Regions from separate parts of the Aneurinibacillus baijiui genome, predicted to be linked through region 1. Evidence: riboswitches for the same ligand, from Rfam matches in the RefSeq annotation. Region 1 holds a riboswitch; the other holds the start of a gene.
The links. A riboswitch is a leader RNA that binds a small molecule or an ion and turns the genes downstream of it on or off. The one in region 1 is predicted to bind FMN.
Positions count from the first base shown of each region.

Region 2: it holds a riboswitch for FMN, as region 1 does, so the genes downstream of both, ribD (bifunctional diaminohydroxyphosphoribosylaminopyrimidine deaminase/5-amino-6-(5-phosphoribosylamino)uracil reductase RibD) here and AB3351_RS03350 (ECF transporter S component) in region 1, are expected to answer to the same signal.

Region 1 covers NZ_JBFTXJ020000002.1:24,323-35,465, reverse strand. The annotation lists gene AB3351_RS03390 (GerMN domain-containing protein) at 77-727, shown strand; gene AB3351_RS03385 (YheC/YheD family endospore coat-associated protein) at 764-1,876, opposite strand; gene AB3351_RS03380 (FixH family protein) at 2,059-2,463, opposite strand; gene AB3351_RS03375 (sensor histidine kinase) at 2,482-3,900, opposite strand; gene AB3351_RS03370 (response regulator transcription factor) at 3,897-4,583, opposite strand; gene AB3351_RS03365 (YncE family protein) at 4,580-5,572, opposite strand; gene AB3351_RS03360 (DNA-3-methyladenine glycosylase family protein) at 5,854-6,486, opposite strand; gene AB3351_RS03355 (hypothetical protein) at 6,489-6,941, opposite strand; FMN riboswitch at 7,142-7,301, shown strand; gene AB3351_RS03350 (ECF transporter S component) at 7,308-7,901, shown strand; gene AB3351_RS03345 (hypothetical protein) at 8,073-8,231, shown strand; gene cbpB (cyclic-di-AMP-binding protein CbpB) at 8,295-8,735, opposite strand; gene mscL (large conductance mechanosensitive channel protein MscL) at 8,819-9,286, opposite strand; gene AB3351_RS03330 (DNA translocase FtsK) at 9,349-11,143, opposite strand, start outside.
Region 2 covers NZ_JBFTXJ020000003.1:269,888-281,030, reverse strand. The annotation lists gene AB3351_RS07790 (D-alanyl-D-alanine carboxypeptidase family protein) at 1-521, opposite strand, end outside; gene AB3351_RS07785 (PH domain-containing protein) at 656-2,134, opposite strand; gene AB3351_RS07780 (PH domain-containing protein) at 2,127-2,609, opposite strand; gene scpB (SMC-Scp complex subunit ScpB) at 2,735-3,322, opposite strand; gene AB3351_RS07770 (segregation/condensation protein A) at 3,322-4,077, opposite strand; gene AB3351_RS07765 (site-2 protease family protein) at 4,093-4,734, opposite strand; gene ribH (6,7-dimethyl-8-ribityllumazine synthase) at 4,897-5,364, opposite strand; gene AB3351_RS07755 (bifunctional 3,4-dihydroxy-2-butanone-4-phosphate synthase/GTP cyclohydrolase II) at 5,388-6,581, opposite strand; gene ribE (riboflavin synthase) at 6,607-7,260, opposite strand; gene ribD (bifunctional diaminohydroxyphosphoribosylaminopyrimidine deaminase/5-amino-6-(5-phosphoribosylamino)uracil reductase RibD) at 7,266-8,357, opposite strand; FMN riboswitch at 8,695-8,840, opposite strand; gene AB3351_RS07740 (peptidylprolyl isomerase) at 8,984-9,421, shown strand; gene AB3351_RS07735 (DUF2062 domain-containing protein) at 9,528-10,022, opposite strand; gene AB3351_RS07730 (RNA-guided endonuclease TnpB family protein) at 10,183-10,659, shown strand; gene AB3351_RS23695 (zinc ribbon domain-containing protein) at 10,578-10,775, shown strand; gene AB3351_RS07720 (NAD(P)H oxidoreductase) at 10,993-11,143, opposite strand, start outside.

The DNA of each region.
Region 1 (11,143 bases):
TCAGCAGGTGTTTTCTGGTAACTTATTGTGTAAGAATAGAAATTAAGTCTATTTCAGTCAGAAGGGAAGGATACATATGCGTCTACATCGCGCACTTGTCTTTATCTTACTTATGCTTATGCTAGCCATTACGGGCTGTACAACATCTTCCACTCCAAGCGGTGGCTCCGCTCCGGAAGGTAATAATACCACGCAGAACCCTCCTGCGCAGCAGCCAAATAATACAAGCAAGCAAACACCGACAGAAGCGCCAAAAGAAGAACAGCCATCAGCTGATAATTCAGAGGAAGAAAGTATTAAAGAAAAAGAAGTAATGCTGGTGTTTAGCGATACCGATCTCATGGAGCAATATAAAGAAGCACGCACCATTAAATACAAAAAAGAAGAAAATCTCCCGACCATTGCATTAATGGCATGGCAGAATGGGCCGCAAAGCAAAAAGCTTACGTCTCTTATGCCTAAAGAAGTCAAGATTCAATCGCTGAAAAAAGAAGGGGATACCGCCATCATCAGCCTCTCTCCTGAAATTAAGAAAGCCAACCTGGGTTCTACCGGCGAAATGTTCCTGCTTGAAGAGATGGCAACCATTTTACAGCAATTTGGCTACAAAAACATGAAAGTTGTCATTGACGGTAAAGAAGTGGACACCATTCTTGGCCATGTTGATACAACCTCACCAATCGAGCCGCTGAAGCTTGATGAGCTAAAAGAAATGAAGGACAAATAATCTACTCCACAGCCTATGCATAAGCTAAGACAGCACCTAATCCGTGCTGTCTTTTTTTTCTTGTGCATCTATTTTATCAAGCAAGTAACGGGCATAGCCCATCGGATTTGCATACGTTGCCTTCCATTCCTCCATCATGCGCACATTGCCAAACGCATAGCGCTGATCCCGTCCATTGCATTCAATAAACAGAGGTTTTCCCTTCTTCGTCAATCCGATATCAAGCCCGATATCAGCAAGGTCTGGCAGCGTCTTCTCTAGATAGCGGGCAACACGTAACGCAAATTCCTCTATTCCGTGCTTTACCTTTCCGACGTGCAAATCCGGATATTCACTAAGCAGCGTTGCAAGCCGGTGTACCTTTCCACCCTGACCAACGTTGCTTAAAAACCGCCCGACAGGTGCCACCTTCCCCACCATGCCTGCCACCTGCCACTCTCCTGTCGCGCCTTTTTGCACGGTAACACGCAAATCGAAGCGATTGCCACGGAAGGTCGCAAGAGGTAACTCCTCCTGAATATGAAAGCGGCGGGTCTGAAGCTTCTTCAACAAATGAGCGGGAAGCGAATTGGTAAAGCTCATTTGCTTCCAATGCCTTCGCCTGTTCTCCCGTACAGCATACGAAAGACGCCAGCCGCTCGAGATACGTATGATTCGCATAATGCCCACACCGATGCTACCGCTATTCGGCTTAATAAAGAGCGCACGGTGCATGCGCATCATTTTCCGTATGTTGTCCGGCGTACCATGTACTGTACGTGCCAGATGAGGATGAAACGACGGCTCTGCCCACAACAATGAATGAATATACGGTTTACTATACCGATTCCAACGATTAAATATCATGCATTTTTTCTCAGCTAATTGTGTTAGCTTGTTCTTATCCTTGGCTGAAAATAGCAGCGCCCGATTATGGATCACACGAGGAACCGGAACTTCTATACGCTTGTATAATTGGCCTTCTCTGACATATGCCATTACTGTATCACGGTGAAGATGCAGGTCATCCAGACGGATATAGCAAGGCTTCAGTCCGTACAGCCGGGCTCCCTCCTCATAATAAGGAAGTACTTCTGTTTGTGTCTTACCGGCCGGGATTCCCCGATACATCGATTGGTTAAGTAAGATGCCTACATACGAACCCTTCATCTTCTGCCTCCTTGTCTGCCTTCCTCTATACAGTATGAGAAGACAAAAGTGCGGGTGCTTGTTTCCCTGCTATAAAAGGCGGGTGAAGAGCAAGAATAGACGGGGCTGCATATATACGCTCTACACCTGCCGATGCGCCCTAAAACCAAAGAAAAACGGGCCGCTTACGCTCACCCGTTTTCTCACTTGACGATCACTTTATGCTTTTGCATGGCGTGCAGACTACGTGCATCAATGTGGTACATGACATAATATACACCCGCTTGCTCAAAGCGATACACGGCCCCATAGCGGCCTTCTCCCGACTTGTTAGCCGGGATCATCGTATGCGCCTCCGTTTGCCCCTCACGCCAGACTTCAAACTTCACCTCTTCTGCATCCTCTACCTTTTCTCCCCCCTGCTCTACAGCAACAGATAGCGCAGCCTCCTGCTTCGGCTTGGGAGATACCGGCGCAATTGCAAACTGCACGGTAAGCTTCTCCGGTATACTTCTCTCTACCGGCGGCTTCTCGTTGCTGCATCCCGCTACCACAATGGTTGCGATAAACAGCAAGAGAACAGTCCATACGCATCGGTTATGCTTCATCGCCTTCTCCCCTATTCTTTACTCGTCCTCTTCATATAACGGCAGTCTAACGGTTACGATCGTCCCTTCGTCCACCTTGCTTTGTATCGAAATTGTTCCTTCATGCAGATGAACAATCTGCTTAACGATGGAGAGACCTAAGCCGCTCCCCCCGTGCTTGCGTGTTCGCGCCTTGTCCACCCGATAAAAACGCTCACCTAAACGCGATAACTCTTCCGGTGCAATACCGCACCCGTTATCTGCAATGACCAATATGCACTGGTGTGCCTGTTCTTCACGATGAAGGCTTACACGAAGCAGACCCCCTTCATTCGGCAGGTGGCGCAATGCATTATCGCATAAATTATGAACCACTTGCTCTAGTCTGTCTTCATCTCCCCAGGTGATTACATCCGGATCAATGTGTAGATGAAGATCTGCTTCTTTCTCCATCAGAAACGGTCTAAACTTGTCAATCGCATCTTCTATTAGCTGCCCCAACGGTAAGGGAGTCACATGCAGAGGATACGAGGAACCTTCAAGCTGCGCTAAGTCTAGCAAGTCGTGCACAAGCCTCTCCATCCGTCCTGCCTCACGATGGATGAGATGAAGATAACGATCCTTCTCCTCCGGATCAGCCGCGACTCCATCAATTACAGCTTCACTGTAGCCTTTAATATAACTGAGCGGTGTACGAAGCTCATGCGAGACATTCGCAAGAAATTCACGACGCTGCGTATCGACCTGCTCAAGTGCGGATGCCATGTGATTGAGCGCCCGTCCCAGATTGCCTACCTCATCACCTTCCGTTACCGCAAACCGTTGCGAGAAGTTCCCGAGCGCCATCTTACCTGCCGTCTGCTCCATATGACGCAGCGGTCTCGTTAGGCGATTGACAAGATGGCGGACAATATAGAGCGAAAAAAGAACAAAAATAAAAGCACATACAAGAATAATATAGCGAACCTCACTAAGCGCTTCTGTTATGCTTGCAAGGGGAAGATACAAATATACAATGCCTTCGAGGCGTTTTCCGTCCAAAAGCGGCACAATCGCAGCCATGATCTGGCGGCCAAATCTCTCCTCATAGCCGACTTTGCTTACTGTCTGTCCCGCTACTAGGCGGCTTCGCTCCTCCTGGGTAATCAGCGCATCATACTCAATTTCAAAAGGAAGACATGCCCCCAATTGACGCGGATTCTCGGTTACAAAAATCTCCGCTTCCGACACTTGGCTTATCCTCTCCACCTCTTTGCGAAACGCAGGTGTGAGCCCTTCTCGCGGATACATATCCGCGATGCGCTGCCCCTGATAAATAAGAGATGACTCAATGTTTTGCACATACAGCTTCCCATATAAATATTGGGTCAACCCATACGTTACCAACACCGTGAATATGACACCGGAGCTGACAAGAAGCCACAGCTTCTGATTGAGCTTTAATGTGATGCGTTTCAAGACGGCACCTCGAATTTATAACCTACTCCCCACACGGTCTGGATAATACCGGCATGTGCACCAAGCTTCATACGCAGCGTCTTCACATGCGTATCGACCGTTCGCGCATTGCCGTAGTATTCATAGCCCCAGACCATCTCCAATAAGCGCTCCCGACTCATGACCTGACCCGGATGACGAATGAGACAGGTTAATAAATCGAATTCTTTGAGCGTAAGGGAAAGCACCTGACCATTCAGACGCGCCTCATGTCCGCGCATGTCCACCTCAAGCGCTCCATGCCGATCAATCGACTCGATACCGCTCCCACCCGAAGGATGCGTGCGCCGCAACAGCGCTTCAATACGAGCCAGCAGCTCACGCGGACTGAACGGCTTCACCACATAATCGTCAGCCCCCATTTTTAACCCGCTAACCTTATCGGCTTCCCCACCCCGGGCTGTCACAAAAATAATCGGGATATCTGACGTTTCACGAACCTTCATACAAAAAGTTAATCCATCCAAGCCCGGCATCATCACATCAAGTACAATAAGGTCAAATGCATGCCTCTCAAGGAGCATAAGCGCTTGCTCTCCGTCCTCGGCTTCCGTACAACGATAGCCCTCACGCTTTGCATACATACAGATTAATTCGCGCATTTGCGCTTCATCATCAACGATCAGGAGAGAGTACCCCGTCACTTTCCTTCACCTTCCCGCACAAACATTTGAATAGGTCCATCCCCTGTGCGTAGTGTTTTCACTATACGCATGGTCTTTGGATCCACCACTACAATCTGGTTGCTCTCATAACTGGCGATATACAAATACCGTCCGTCATGAACCATTCCAAACGGATTGGCTCCCAGTGCCAGCTCACCGGTTACGCGCCCATTCTCCATGTTGATCCGCCGCAGCATATTGGACCCGTGACTTAATACATACACCGTGTCCTTATCTATGCGCACAAAATCAACAGGCATCGATGGTGCATGGACAGTAGTTTTCTTCTGTCCTGTTTCACTTGAGAATACAGATACCTCCTGCTCCGGCAGGTCACCGCGTCCGTGACCACCCACCCACAATTCCTTACGATCAGCCGCTAGCAACGCACCCATAGGCGACTCATTGAGTTGCGAGGTGCGAACTACCTGCTTTGTGGAAAGGTCGATCTCCCGCAGCTTCGCATCTTGCAAATCCATCACATACAGCCGATTGCGAGCTAAATCAGGGATCATGGTGAACGGAGACGGCCCCACTTTGATCTCGCTTGTCTGATTTCCATCAAGCGTATACATACGAACGGAGCCGTGCTGCTTATCCGCCAGATACACCGCATCTCCATCTGGTGCTAATACAGCATTGACAATACCGCCTCCCGTCTTCCATACCGCATCCTCTTTGCCCGAGTTCATATTTAGCATACGCGCGTCTTCACCGTTCTTGCCATACAACAGCACCGTATGATGATCCGGCAGCAAAAGCATCCGATCAAAAGGAAAGGCGGGCTTCCATGCAGCCAGCATCTCACCTGTTTCGATACTCATGAACGAAATCGTATTATCCCGTGCATTGGCTACTGCGAGTACGGATGCATCCCGCGGAACTTTCGTTAATGCTGCGGACTGACACCCGGCGGCCATGATCCAGATCAACATCATCATTACAAAAGCCAGGCGCTTCTTTCTCATCCCGAACGCTCCTTATGTAAGATATGCCTTTTATTATAAAGAATAATTGTGTGTGATTTGTGAAATACCGGATTGCCTTACACATAAACGTGGAAAAGCAGTACATGGAGGTGCGTCATGAGAAGAGTACTTACAGCAATCGGATTTACCATCTTAGCTTACGGCACATACCGAACTTTTATGAAAAAGGAACGCCGCTACATCCGCCTCAACTAGCAGCATGGACTTTATTAATGTATAACAGCAGAACAGGGCGGAATCTCTGGTTCCGCCCTGCATCCTTATACTGATGGCTTATTGTTTAGGCTTCTCCATAAATACAAGGTTGCAATGGACTCATAAGGAACCCACTTCGCGGCGATTTCAAGCATCTGTTTTTTGGTGGGAAACTCCGATAGGCCATAATTGACCTGAATGGCTTTCTTAATTCCCAGATCATCGGCAGGAAATACATTCAGCCTCCCCATCCCAAATAGGAGAAACATCTCCGCTGTCCATCTACCAATACCTTTAACCATGATTAAGCGCTCAATTACTTCTTCATTCGTCTCCTCTGTTAAGCGGTCTAAACGCAGACGTCCGTCGGCACAATGCGCAGCAAGATCTTTTACATATACGACTTTGGCACGCGAGAGCCCCAATGCCCGCATCTCCTCCTCGGATGCTGCAAGCAGAGCTTCTTGGCGCCACTGGCCGCCAAAATATTGCAGAACACGCTCCGTAATGGACGCAGCGGCTTTGACAGACAACTGCTGAGAGACAATGGAGCTGCACAGGACAGCAAAATAATCCCCCGGCTCTTTCCAGTGATAGGGTTCGTATTCATTAATGATTCGGGCCATTATCGGATCGGCGGCTCGTAAATATTCACAGCCCTGAGCAAGCGTACGATCATTTATAATTGTGCTGTCCATCTTTATCGCTCCTCGCTTCTATACAACCATTTGGCAAAACCATCTTGTTTCGCCCAATATGTAATAGGGATTCCGTTCTTATCTTTCTCCTCACGTACAATTAAAACATCGTTTCGGTATGGCATCACTTCAATCATACTGCCTGCTTTTTGTGCGATACGTATTATGATGTGGGCAGAATTGTGCGGCGGATCTACTTTTTGTACCAGCTTCGCCCCATTAAACAGAGCGATAATCTGCTGTGTTTCCTCTGCTCCTAGCTCCTTCTCCCCTGCTTCCTTATCACAAATCGTAATAACGCTTATGTTATGAGCAGAAAGCGGCTGATGAAGATGGTCACTGGAGTAATATTTTTCAAGACGCTTGAGCCACCCGTTCGGCAGACCGAACAGAATGACCAGGACAACTACCACAACATAACCAATCCATTCCGCATACGGAATACCAAATAGCATAGTTTTCTCCTCTCTTCCCCGCGCTGTATCGTTTACTTCCTTTTTCTTTCCCATTTATTATACCGAAATATTTTCCAGAAAGAGAGAGAAATTCCACCGCTAACTCTCCAACTTTGCTTTTGTAAGTTACTGCTTCTGTATTGACGAACAAGCATTTTCATGGCATATTTGAAAATAGGTTGTGAAATTTATAACACCATACAAACCTTCAGGGCAGGGTGAGATTCCCGACCGGCGGTGATGGGGCGCTTCATATTGTCCCTTAGTCCGCGACCCGGACGCAAAAATAGTAGTAACGCGTCTGGCTGATCCGGTGCAAATCCGGGACCGACAGTATAGTCTGGATGGGAGAAGGGGGAACTTCATATGAGAGGGAAGGTTCGCAGAACAGCGTTTTTATCGCTGTTGTCGACCATTGGGTTTCTGCTGATGTTTGTAGAAATCCCGCTGCCGATGTTTCCGGCTTTTTTGAAAATCGGTGTAAGCGAAATTCCAGCGCTGATTGGCGCCATTCTGTTCGGCCCACTGGCTGGTGTAGCCGTGGAGTTGATTAAGAACATCCTGCACTTTTTGCTTACCAATCAGGGTGGCATGGCTGTAGGAGAGCTGTCCAACTTTATAGCGGGCAGTACGTTCGTTGTTGTATCTGTATTCTTTATGCGGAAGCTGAAGCAAAGCAAGGTGAACTTCTGGGTAGGTATGACCGCCGGTACAACGGCTATGGCAATTATTATGTCGCTGACCAACTATTTCTTCTTCATTCCGGCTTTCGCCTATGTTATGGGTATGTCCGTTGAAGACATTATCGGTTGGTCGCAAGGTGCTAACGCCAGCATTACCAATCTGTGGGCGCTGATCCTGTACGCGATTCTTCCGTTTAACCTGATCAAAGGAATCGTCGAGGCTTTGATCACATATCCAATCTATAATCGACTGCGTCCCGTATTGCACAGCAGATAGTCTGCATGCTGCGGGTACGATTCACAACCATACATGTATGTTGTCAGCTAAACTTCCGCTGCCCGGCGGAAGTTTTTAATTTTTTTTGTAAAAAATGTTTAGTCACCCCACATAAACCACACATACACGACGAATGATTATAGCAAAAGAAATCGAACGAGGTGACTTCCCATGAATCGCATGGAAATTCTAATTAATTCTGCTGATGAGATGTATGAGACAATGCAAACACTGCAAAGCAGTTACCCGAATGCTACATTTGAAGGACTTGAATATGTCGGGATTGAGAATGGTCAGCTCTCCATTAAACTGTCCTACTCATTAAACTAAAAAAATCAGGCGTTCCAATTGGACGCCTGATTTTTTGTTGTATCGTTGTATATCCATTATGTCTTATCTATAAAATTTAAGGTAATTATGAACCTGCGCAAGAATCGTTTTTCGAGTCAAAATCCCAACGAATACTCCATCTTCATCTACGATGCATAGAAACGGGTGATTAATGGACAGCTCAAGCCCCCGGAAAAAGCTTCCGTCTGCCTTCATCCATGCCACCTTCTTATTCATTACTTCTTCAACCTTCATCTCACTAAGCTTATTGTACTCAATCTGCTCAATACCTAATGTGGCATCAAGGATAAGCGCCATACTAATCAGCCCCTTCAGCTTGTATTCCCGATCAAGCACAGGAATGGCTGAATACCCCGATTTCGTAAGAACAAGCAGCGCATGCTCAAGCGAGTTCCCCTCTTGAACAATCGCTACCCTGCTGCCCGGAATCATTAACTCCCCTATTCCATTCTCCAATGATACCTGCTTCATGGTTTTCCCCATACGACCACCGCTTCCTTTTCCTTACTAAAAGTCAACGTCTTCTTAATTATATCATGAAAACGCTTTCCATGCCTATTGCTCCCTTATGCCTCTTCGGCTCGCTCCAATTGAGACGTGCACGATGGGCAGCGGGTTGCGGCAAGCGGAATGCTTGATATACAATACGGACACTCCTTCGTCTCTGCCAGCTTCTCTTCTTCCTGCTCCTGATGCCGCAGATCACTTAAGCGGGTATACACTTTCACTACGACAAACAGGGAGAATGCGACAATAATGAAATGCAGCACATTGTTTAAAAAAATCCCGTAATTAATCGTAACGGCTTCCGCATCCTTTGCTGCTTTAAGAGAAGCGTACGAGCCGGGCGAAAGATTAATGTACAAGTCCGAAAAATCCACGCCATTTAACGCCATCCCAATCGGGGGCATAAGAATGTCTTCGACAAGCGATGTCACGATTTTATTAAAGGCTGTACCTAGTGCCACACCGACTGCAAGATCAATAATGTTGCCTCTGCTGATGAATTTTTTAAAGTCTGTTATGAACTTCACACATGCTCTCCTCTCGTCAGCTTCTTCAACCTACTCTTCTTTACCCGCATTGATGCTATGTACTATAGCGTTTGCGCATCACCGGGCGGAATAAGCACTTCGCGCGGTTTGCTGCCTTCATACGGCCCAACTATACCCCGCGCCTCCATCATATCAACCAGGCGTGCCGCCCGTGTATATCCCACACGCAGTCTGCGCTGCAAGAGCGAAACAGAAGCGGTCTGTGCTTCACGCACCAAATCCACCGCCTGCTCGTATAGCTCGTCTTCCGGTTCATCTGCCACGACCGATTCCTCTTCACCTGGCATCATCTCCGGATTATATCGCGCTTCCTGCTGATTTTTTACATAGGAGACTACCTTCTCCACTTCGTGATCACTAATAAACGCACCCTGAATGCGCACAGGCTTCGAAGCGCCCATCGGCAAATACAGCATATCTCCGCGTCCTAATAGCTTCTCCGCACCGCCCATATCAAGAATGGTGCGCGAGTCGGCCATCGACGATACACCAAATGCAATGCGGGATGGAATATTGGCTTTAATTACACCTGTAATAACATCAACGGACGGGCGCTGTGTTGCGATAATCAAGTGAATGCCTGCGGCACGGGCCATCTGTGCCAGACGGCAGATGGCATCCTCTACATCACCTGGAGCCACCATCATCAAGTCCGCCAATTCATCTACAATCACAACGATCAGCGGCAGCGGAACAATACCTTCCTGACGCGCTACCTGGTTGTAGCGTTCTACATCGCGCGTACCCGATTTTGCAAACATCTCATAGCGACGCTCCATCTCCTGTACCACCTTCTTTAGCGCCATGGACGCCCGGCGCGGGTCGGTAACCACAGGCGATAACAAGTGCGGAATGCCATTGTATACGTTCAGCTCCACCATCTTCGGGTCAATCATCATCAGCTTTACTTCGCTCGGTTTGGCCTTGCATAAAATGCTCATAATGATGCCGTTTATACAAACTGACTTCCCGCTCCCTGTAGCTCCGGCTACCAGAAGATGAGGCATACGGGCCAAATTAGCGATCATGGGCTGTCCGGAAATATCTCGTCCCAGCGCAATGCTGAGCTTGTCAAGCGCATCTGTGTATTCCGAGCTCTCAAGAACCTCTCTGAGCGTAACCAATGCAATTTCATCATTCGGCACCTCGATACCGATGGCTGATTTGCCCGGAATCGGCGCTTCCATTCGAATGCCGCGCGCAGCCAGCGCCAACGCGATATCATCGCTAAGACCAACGATTTTACTTACCTTTACACCGATAGCCGGTTGGACTTCATACCGTGTCACCGTAGGGCCGCATTGCACTTGAAGCACTTTCGCCTGCACGCCAAAACTCTCTAACGTAGCAACAAGCTTTTGCGCATTGTTGTGAACATTTTTCGTCGCACTACCCGGCTTGATCCCCTTAGGCCTATCCATCAAGTCCGGTGTTGGAAGTCGATAGGATGGATGATCAGGCGCATCCTCAAAGGCAAGCGGCACATCCGGCATCACCTCAGGCGGCTCTTTCACCTCCTGCTTCTTACGCGCAGCCAGCTTTATCTTCATCTGCGCACCTTCCATCTGCATCTCCGGCACAGCGGACGGTACAGGCGGCTCTTCAGCTTCCTCGTACAGCTTTTGTGCAAAATCATGCACGATAATCTCTTCGGTCGCTGTCTCTTCGCTTCTCTCCTGCTCCTCTTGGGTCCAGACTGCTTTTGGCGCGGACATGACAGCGTGCTCCTTCCGTATGCGCGCAGACTTAGGTGTTGTGTGCGCTACAGGTGCTTCCTTTTGGCCCTTTTGACCACGGCCGCTAAACCATCTTGCGACAAAGCTTGGTTTACGCTCG
Region 2 (11,143 bases), on a different contig from region 1:
AATTCGGGATTGCGCAGCGCATACGCCGTTAACAATGCCATATCCCGCGCCGTGGAATAATGGTTATCACTATCATCGAGTCCGTGCGGGTTCGTAAAGTGGCTGGCTTGCATACCGATATATTCTGCCTTTTCATTCATGAGCCGGGCAAAGCCTTCCACGGAACCACCGACATGCTCGGCAATAGCGACTGCCGCATCATTTCCGGAGCGGAGCATCAGCCCATACAGCATATCTTCCATCTTCATTTTTTCGCCACGCTTCAAAAAGATGGAGGAGCCTTCTTTTGCATACGCGCTATCCGGTGTAACAACAATCTCTTGGCTATTCCCTTCCTCTAGCGCTACGATTGCCGTCATGATTTTTGTCAGACTCGCAATCCGCATCCGTTTATCCCCCTGCTTCTCGGCCAAGATGCGGCCGCTTGTCACATCGATTAAAGCCGCTGTTTCAGCGGAGATGGGCGGCGGCTCAGCATTTTTAGCCTGTACAAATGTTGGCAGCATAAGCAGACAAGCCATGAATAGTACAAAGAATTTCCCCACGCAAATCCCCCTCCGTATTCATTACTACATATATATGGGCTGTCCAATGGATTATGAATATTTCTAGCAGAATACAAAAAAAGCAGAAGCCCATCCGGCCTCTGCTCTTCCTACTCCGTTGCGTTCGTATTCTGTTGGACCCACTCATACAATGCATGCCCATCATCTTCCTTCATATGATGCAGTGCCACTTTTGCCCCCATCTGACCGGATGCAACTACAGCCGTATAAGAGGCAAGAGAGGCCGAGCGCTGCCAGGGCGCTGTACGAAGTCTAGCAAACTGAATGCGACGACGCGGAATAAATGTTGTCGTCCGACTAATAAAGCGGCTCCTCAGTACGAGAGTCTCACGCTGCTTCACCGCAAACCCGCCACTGCGATACTGCCATACGCCAAGCAAGGCTGCCAGTAGAAGAAGCGGCCCGGCTGTATAACGCCACATTCCCGCAAGAAAATAAAAGCTAGGACTGCTAACAATAAGTACAGGCAGCACCCGGCCAAGCATATAGAAGAGGACAGATCGCTTCGGCAGCGGTGTAAGCTTGGTCTCTACGTAGAATCCGGGAAGCACCTCTTCAAGCAAATCCCGCACCTCCGCTCGGCGTAACAGCGGAAAAATGATCGTCTTCTCGCCCTTTACCGCACCATAGCCTGCCGTATCAATCTGTACGCTTACAAACCCGAAAGGCTGGCGCAGCACACCTTCCACCAGACGGACGGCCTGTACCCGTTTTACCGGAATGGTCAGCTGGCGACGCTCAATCCATCCCCTGGTAATCAACAGCCGATCTCCGCTCTTCTTTAACACAAATCCACCGTATTTGATCATGACACCCAACATGCCGAGTACCCAGGCAACAAGCAGTACAACAAACGCAAGGATCAGAAGTGCCGAAAAAACGAAGTGGTTAAAAAACGAAAAAATCCGCTCATACGGAATGACATCCCCAGCCTGCGAGAAGGCCGCTGCGAATAATGAAAGCACAACCCCGATCCCACCTGATGTCGCTCCATAAATAAACAATCTTGATGACGGCAGCTCATACAGAAAGTCCGGTTCCCGCTCCACCTGCACCGGTGCGTCCCCGACTCCCTGATACAGCGCATCCTCTGTATCCGAAGATTCTCGCATTGCATTAATGAACATCAGCTCCTGCTTTAGATGCTCCGCCTCTTCCCTTGTGACTGCGGTCAACACCGCTTCCGGCTTCTGTCCCCCTGCCGTCTCCACCGTTACTTTGACGACGCCAAATAAACGATGCAGCAATGGTTCTGTAAAATCGACCGCTTGAATCCGCTGCCTAGCGATGTAATTTCGCTTCTTCACAAGCACACCGTGCTCAATACGCAATTCCCCTTCCTCCACCGCATAACGATAACGACTCCAGGAAAGTACGCCAAAAATCAATGTTCCAACCAAGACAGCGCCGGCACTGCCAAATCGCCACCACATCTCCGACCCCTCACTCGTTCCACCGCGAAAGAAGCTTGAGATAATAAGAATAGCAAGCGGCAGCAGCAACTCTCGCAGCGCCCGCAGACCGGATAACAGTGCAGCAATTGGATGCAGACGACGCGGCTCAGACATCTTCATTTGACACCTTCGCCAGCCGTACAATCATATTACGTACTTCATCAGCCATCTCAACGGAAAGCGCCGGAATCTCATGGCTGCCCGCTGCGGTAGAAAACGTTACGCTAGAGAGCTCATATCGTCTTAAGAATGGTCCCTGCTTCGTATCAACATGCTGGATGCGAACCATAGGAATGACCGTCTCTTTAACAAACCATACACCGTGGCGCAGATGAATCTCATCTTCAGCAATATAATAGCTCCAACGAAGCCATTGACGAGTAGGCAGAATCAATACATCAATGATTGAGTAAAGCAGAGCACAGGCTCCCATAACCCACACAACAAGCCGCGGTAAGCCCACGGTTATATGCAAAGTGAAGGCTCCTGCCACCACAAGCCACAGTATAAGTGACACCAGTCCGTGCGTAAGACGCCATACTTTAGGAGCGCGTTGATCGATCCTTCTCCAAAGCAAATCTCCTTCCATGCTCTTCCCCTCTTTCCTGCATGTACTTTTTCTTGCTATTATGTACGTCCCTTCCTCTCTAGACGTTTCTTACTTTATCCACTATCTTGCATACAATAAACAAACCCCTTACGCGGACAAGCTGCTTAAGGGGCTGTATTTTCTGTATCCTTCTTATAAAATAGGTAGGCTTCCTGCTCCACATCCGCACCTTCTGCTGAAAAATCAGGCGCGGGCGGCAGTTCATCTAAGCTGCGCAGACCAAAGTACTCAAGAAACTCTTTGGTCGTTCCATAAAGGATCGGTCTTCCTACAGCTTCCGCTCTTCCTACCTCTTTAATCAAGGTCTTGCTAATCAACCGCGAGATCGAGCTCTCGCATTTTACACCACGAATCTCTTCGAGCTCCAGGCGCGTAATCGGCTGCTTATAGGCAATAATCGCAAGCGTCTCAAGGGCCGCCTGTGACAGTGTGGCATGTGACGGCGTATCAACGAGCCTCTCGAAATACTCAGCAAACTCCGGGCGGGTCGTAAACTGGTATGCCTGTGCAATCTCCACAATCTGAAGGCCGCGCTGCTGTTCTTTATATTCCTGCTTCATCTCGTCCATCAGCGCAATGACTTCATGATTCTCAAGATCAAGAATGGACGCTAGCTGCTTGGCCTCAATCCCTTCATCTCCTGCCACAAACAATAGACCTTCTACAATCGCCTTCAACCGCTCTACATCTATCATACTGCATCCTCCTGCATACGCGACACCATAATCTCATCAAATAGTCCATCCTGCTGGCACACTACCGTCCGTTTTTTCATCATCTCCAGTAAAGCGAGGAACGTGGTAACAATCTCGATCTTCGACTCTTCCTTCGCCAGCAACTGCGAGAACGAGACCTTACCGCCTGCAATATCAAGCATTTGATGGATTTCCTTCATTCGGTCCTTAATCGAAATCTCATCCCGCTGTACCTTCACTGTACTTTCTTTTCGATTCACCCGTGCCAAGGCCTTTTGCAAGGCATCTACAAGGTCATAGATTGTTACATTCGCAATCGGATTCTCCTCTTCGGGGATGAACTGGCTCAAATCTTCAGCCGGCCGGGTATATACCCGACTGCGTTCCTTTTCCCGTTCACGGAACGTTTCCGCAAGGCTTTTGTACTTTTTATATTCTAGTAAGCGCTGTACGAGTTCTTCACGCGGGTCCTCCTCCTCTTCATAAGGCTCAAGACCCCACTCATCAAACATCGCCTCTTCGCGCTTGGGCAGAAGCATTTTGCTTTTGATTGCCAGAAGCGTAGCCGCCATGACAAGAAACTCGCTCGCCACATCAAGCTGTAGCTCCTGCATAATGTACAAGTGATTCATATATTGATCCGTAATATCTACAACAGGAATATCATAAATATCCACCTCGGCCCGATCTATGAGATGCAGAAGCAAATCCAGCGGCCCTTCAAACGAATCCAGTTTGATGTCAACTCCCATCAAACATTCACCTCTCTATCTCATCAAGGAAAGCAGCGCATTCTGCACCCATTCATATGGAAGATACAATATAGGCGCGCCTAGCGCAGGAATGAAGATCAGGACTAACAGCACAAAGGCTCCATACGGCTCTACCTTCTCAAAAAAGCCGTCAAATCGGCGCGGCAGAATGTAGCGGAGGATTTTTGATCCATCTAACGGTGCTACAGGCAGCAAATTAAATACAAATAGTGCCACATTAATCGTAAAGCTCCACTGCACCGTATTGCTTACGAGCGTCGCAGCCCACGCCGGCCATGCATTCATAACACCTGTCGTCATCAGGTACCATAGGGCCTGCAGAAATAAAAAGGCAAGAATCAAATTCGTCAGCGGACCGGCAATCGCCACATAGACCATTCCAAGACGGCGGTTGCCGCGAAAATGAAACATGTTAACCGGTACCGGACGCGCCCAGCCAAACGGCCCGAACAAAATCAGCAGCATGCCAAACGGATCAACATGACTGATCGGATTCAATGTTAAGCGCCCTTCATTCTTTGCTGTATGATCCCCTAACTTGTACGCTACATATGCATGCGCCCATTCATGAATCGAGAAGGCAATCACGAATGCGATTACCCGATATAAGAGCGAATCCCAATCCAAATTAAACAACAACGCTCCCCCTTACCTCTTATAAAACTCTATAAAGCTGCACCTCATTCTACCACATGGCTGAACTCTGTACAATTGCGCCATTTTACACACGAAGAAGGGAAGCCGAGTATACTCGCGCTTCCCTTCTTTCATTCGTAACCTGATCTAGTCTTCCTATATTTACTCAAAGGATTTGGTAAGATTGGCCATCTCAATTGCAGCAGTAGCCGCTTCCCATCCTTTATTGCCCGCCTTCGTACCGGCTCTCTCAATTGCCTGTTCAATCGTATCTGTGGTCAGTACACCAAAGATGGATGGAACACCGGTGGAGAGACCGATCGATGCAATTCCCTTCGCCGCTTCATTGCATACATAATCAAAGTGTGGTGTAGAGCCGCGGATTACCGTACCCAAAGCAACGACTGCGTCGTATTTGCCTGACTCGGCCATTTTCTTCACAATCAGCGGGAGTTCAAATGCACCCGGTACCCAGGCCACCTCTACATTGTCTTCCTCCACACCATGACGCTTAAAGGCATCCAGTGCGCCGCTAAGTAGCTTGCCCGTAATAAATTCATTAAATCGTCCTACAACAATACCAATTCGAAGTCCTGTACCTACGAGATTACCTTCATATACTTTTGCCATGATATATCCTCCGTATCATTCATTTATAGTTTAAGTAGATGGCCAAGCTTGCTCTTCTTTGTACGCAAATACCTCTCATTATCTGCCACAGCTTCTATTTGGAGCGGCACACGTTCTACGACATGCAGTCCATACCCTTCAATTCCTTTAATTTTGCGCGGATTATTGGTAAGAATCTTAATATTCCCTACACCAAGGTCGGCAAGAATCTGTGCTCCGATGCCGTACTCGCGCAGATCTGCCGCAAAGCCCAGCTTCTCATTTGCCTCTACAGTATCAAGTCCTGCCTCCTGCAGCTTGTATGCTCTAAGCTTGTTAATCAGCCCAATCCCACGCCCTTCCTGACGCATATACAAGAGCACTCCTCGGCCCGCCTCCTCAATCTGGCTAAGTGCAGCATGCAGCTGCGGCCCACAGTCGCAGCGCAGCGAACCGAATACATCACCTGTCAAACATTCCGAATGGACCCGAACAAGCGTCGGCGTATCAGCATCAATATCGCCTTTAACAAGGGCTACATGCTCTTTGCCATCCGTATCGTTCGTATAGGCAACCATGCGGAAATGCCCATACTCGGTCGGCAGCTCTACCTCCACTTCGCGCTTCACCAGCTTATCGTAACGAGTACGATAGCGAATTAACTCTTCAATCGTAATCATCTTCAAATCATGCTTCTCTGCGATATGAGCCAAATCAGGCACACGTGCCATGGAGCCATCTTCATTCATAATCTCGCAAATGACACCGGCAGGATAGCTGCCGCATAAACGAGCCAGATCAACGGCCGCCTCTGTATGACCGGCGCGGCGGAGTACGCCCCCTTTGCGGGCAATTAGCGGGAAGATGTGTCCTGGTCGGCGGAAGCTCTCAGGAGTGCTCTTCGGATCAAGCATTGCCTGTACGGTATGAGCCCGCTCGAACGCGGAGATTCCTGTGGTCGTCCCTGCCTCGTCGACCGATACGGTAAATGCTGTGCCATGTGCATCCGTATTGCGGTCCACCATAGGTGTTAACTGCAATTCCGCCGCACGCTCTTCTGTAATCGGCACACATACCAGGCCGCGCCCATGTGTCACCATAAAATTAATGACTGCCGCATCAGCTTTCTCTGCTAACGCAATGAAATCACCCTCATTCTCGCGGTCCTCATCGTCTACTACGATAATTGGTTTGCCCCGCTTTAAATCCAGAATCGCTTCCTCAATTGAATGAAACATACAATCCACTCCTTATATAGTTAGCTCAATCAAGAAATCCGTGCTCAGCAAGAAAGCTTTCTGTGAGCTGGGAAGGCGGCTGTTTCTTCTCACGCCATATAATGAACCGCTCAATATATTTGCCGATCATATCGCATTCAAGATTTACCTGATCCCCTTTTTCTTTATATTGCAGCACGGTTTCTAAGAGCGTATGTGGAATAATTGAAACGCTAAAGCCCGCATCGTCTACCTCTACAACCGTAAGACTAATGCCATCAATAGCGATGGAGCCCTTTGGAATAATGTAGCGCAGCAGCGTATCGTCCGCCTCGATCCGATAGAGCACCGCATTGTCATAGGCCTGTTTTGCCGCAATCCGGCCAACTCCGTCGACATGACCGGAAACGAAGTGTCCGCCAAAGCGATCTCCTGCTGCCAACGCCCGCTCCAAGTTCACTGGAGCACCAGGAACAAGTAAGGCAAGACTTGTCTTTCGAATGGTCTCCGGCATGACGTCTGCTGCAAAGTGCTTGGCAGAAAACTCCGTCACAGTAAGGCAAATACCGTTCACAGCGATGCTGTCACCTAAGCGAACATCCCTGAGCACCTTATCTCCCGTGATTTCTAGCACCGCTGATTGATTGCTGCGTGTAATAGAGCGGATGGTTCCGATTTCCTCAATAATCCCTGTAAACACTACACTCACTCCCAAACCGGATAGCCGGTAATTTTGATATCATTGCCAATCTGTTCAAAAGACAGATCGGCAAGCGAGATCGCATCATCCATCTCTTCAATCCCCAACCCGCCAAACGGCGTAGGTGCTCCCTGTCCTGCGATCAACTTGGGCGCAACGTACGAAACGATCTTATCAATGGCCCGCGCATGCAAAAAAGCACTATTAATCTGACTTCCGCCTTCAACCAGCAGCGAGGAGATCTGCTGCTCGCCAAGCTGAGACAGAAGTTGGTCAATATTGACTTTGACATCGTCTCCGGTTGAAAATACACGAATCCCCATCTCCTCAAGCTGCTTCCATTTCATCTGATCGGCACGTTCAGTTGTAAAGATCCATGTTGGTGCCTCTCCATCGGTCAGCACCTTGGCATCCGACTGAATACGAAGCGTTGTATCGACAATGACGCGAATCGGATTTTTACCGCCAAGCGCCAGACGCGTCGTTAGCTTAGGATCATCTGTAAGTACCGTATTAACCCCGACAAGAATCGCATCGTGTGCATGCCGCATCCGGTGCACCTCAAGACGTGCTTCCTCTCCGGTAATCCAGCGACTGCTTCCCGCGTAGGTGGCCACTTTTCCATCGAGTGTCATCGCAGTTTTTACCGTAACAAACGGTTTTTTCGTTGTAATGAATTTCACGAAGGCTTCATTGATCCGCTTCGCTTCCATCTCACCAATTCCAGTGAGCACTTCAATACCTGCATTCTCTAACCTCGCTATCCCTTGTCCCGCCACCAGCGGATTTGGATCAAGCATCGCAATGACCACCCTTTGAATCCCCTGCTCGATAAGCGCATCTGCACACGGGGGCGTCCGTCCATAATGGCTGCATGGCTCTAATGTGACATAGGCGACCGCTTCCTGTGCCGCCTCGCCGGCCATACGCAGCGCCTGTACTTCCGCATGCGCCTCCCCTGCCCGTAAATGACTGCCCATCCCAACAATCTGTCCATCTTTAACAAGGACGCAGCCAACGGCTGGATTCGGACTTGTCTGGCCTCGTGCCGCTTCAGCCAGACGAAGCGCAAGCTCCATATATTCTCTATGCTCCATGTCTCACTCCTCCTGCTTTTTCATATAAAAAAGCGCATAGCTCCACTTCTCTTCCCCGACATGTCATGCATATCAAGGCAAAGAGATACCACGGGGCTATGCGCTGTGAACCTTTGTCAGTACACACCATATCTACATCTTATCCAATCGGTAAAATCAGATAATAACTGCTGCGTATAACAAAGAAAACCCTGAAAGACGGTAGATTCCGCTTTCAGGGCATTGTGTTCAAAAAAAGGTAGACTGATGCTAGGACCTGCGCCGTGCTGATCGTCTTACATACGAATCCATAAGCGCATACGACAAATAAAACGGACCTAGTGCAACATCCGTACTACATATCCTTCTCCCATCCAGACTATACTGTCGGTCCCGGATTCACACCAGGTCAGCATTGGTTCTATGAACCGCAGCTCACGGACTAAAGAGACTTAGGCCTCTAACACCGCCGGTCGGGATTTTCACCCTGCCCCGAAGGATCATTCATGCAATTGTATATGTAGTATAAACCAATATCCTACGCCTGTCCATGTGCAAACGTACACACCTGTATTCTGTGCTTAGTTGTAGACCACATAGGCACTATGATAAAATAAAGCGATTGAAAAAAAAGGAGTGAATACATAATGGCCAAAAAAGGCAGCATCGAACTTGAAAACGGAAACAAGATCCTGATTGAATTCTACCCGGAAGCCGCTCCCGGCACGGTTGCAAACTTTGAAAAACTGGCGAACGAAGGATTTTATAACGGTCTTACATTCCACCGTGTGATCCCTGGATTCGTAAGTCAAGGTGGATGCCCGCACGGAACAGGCACAGGCGGCCCCGGCTATACAATCAAATGCGAAACACAGAACAACCCGCATACACACGTTCCAGGCTCTCTGTCCATGGCACACGCAGGACGCGACACAGGCGGAAGCCAATTCTTCATCGTACATGAAGCACAACCTCATCTGAATGGCGAGCACACTGTATTCGGACAAGTTACTGAAGGCCTTGAGCATGCTAAAAACATGCGTAACGGCGATAAAATGAAAGAAGTAAAAGTGTGGGAAGAATAGTTCCTCACTTAAAAAGCGGGGCGGCCTATGTGGCTGCTCCGCTTTTATTTCAGTCCGTCCATAGACGAACACAGTGTTCAATATCAGAATGCTTCTTTCCCTTTTCCTATTTGCCTTTCTTTGTAAGCTTTACTAACACTCTTCGCTGGTACTTCTGAAAAAACCAACGGAAAATATAGTAAAATACAACCGTAAACAGAACGCTGTTTACCGTAGCACCCGCCAGAAAACTCATGCCAGCTTCAGACCAAGAGTGTACATCCTCAATCGGTTCCGTATACTGCACACTGTCCATATCTTGATGAGATACGTTCAGACCTTCCAATATGGTAAATAATAAGGCACCGCATTTATAATTTAAATAAAATACGACCGGCCATAGAAAAGAACCCACACCTGCCGAGATAAGCGCGGCGGGAATATTAGCCCGCATCAGCTTTGCCAGTGCAATCGAACATATAGCACCGATACCAAATGTAGGGAACCAGACAGGGAAAAAACCAATGGCTAAGCCAAGAGCAAGAGAATGAGCCCCCGCATTGGAACGAAAAAGACGCAGCAGGCTGTACTTCACATTTCGCTTCATAGCAATTAGATTCAAACGTATCACAATCCATTCTTAAAGTTTCTACACCCTTTACGATAGTGCCGAGCACGCCCCTTATTTCAATGAGGGGATGAATCGCCACTAGTTTTTTCTTCTTCTCACTGTATACTAAGAATAGACATTCGTATACAAAAAAAGGAGGTGAGACGAGACGATGTTGTGTCCTAAAGCGTTTCGATTTCGTCTGTTCCCTACGTCGGATCAGGCTCAGCTTTTGCATCAAACCTTTGGCTGTACCCGTTACATCTACAACCATTTCCTCACGGAACGGAAGCGTGTCTACGAGGAAACGGGCCAAACGCTTTCAGCCAAGGAGATGTCCAGCCAGCTTCCTCTGCTCAAAGAATCCCTTCCATGGCTCAAGAAAGCCGATTCGATTGCTCTGCAAGCCACTATCCAAGCGCTGGATATCGCCTACCAGAAGTTTTTTAAGGAAAAGAAGGGGTTCCCTCGCTTCAAACGTCGGCGAAATGAACAGTCTTATACGACGAAGAATGTGAATGGCTCCATCCGCGTGGAGGGGAACCATATCAAACTTCCGAAGCTCGGGTGGGTACGATTCGCCAAGAGCCGGGAGATAGAGGGACGTATTCTTCGTGCTACCCTGCTCCGGATGCCAACAGGGAAGTGAAGAACCTTAACATGCGGGAATGGGCCTGCCCATCATGCGGCATCCATCATGACCGGGACCACAATGCGGCCATTAACCTTGACCGCGAAGGACAACGCCTGCTGTCGCTCGTCTAGCACAGCCAACCGTGGGAACCACGGGGGTAGCCTGCTTACCTTCACCCGGTAGGGCGTTCAGCGCAGGAATCTCGCGACTTCAGTCGTGAGTAGTTCAATATACTGTATTATTCGTACAATCGTTTCACTTTTCGACTTTCAACTATATTATTGCCATCACCGCTGAGTTACATTATGCTGATAAAAAGTCAGCAAAGTACTATGATCTGATTTGTTTTTAATAATTCACTCCCAAATCATAAGCACGACTGATTATTTCTTTTTCAAAATAACTCCTTTTACCTTTTACTGTATCGTAAAGAAATTCAACCTTCGAATCCTTAATCCCCGTATAACTTGCTAAACCTACATTAAAATAATGATGCAAC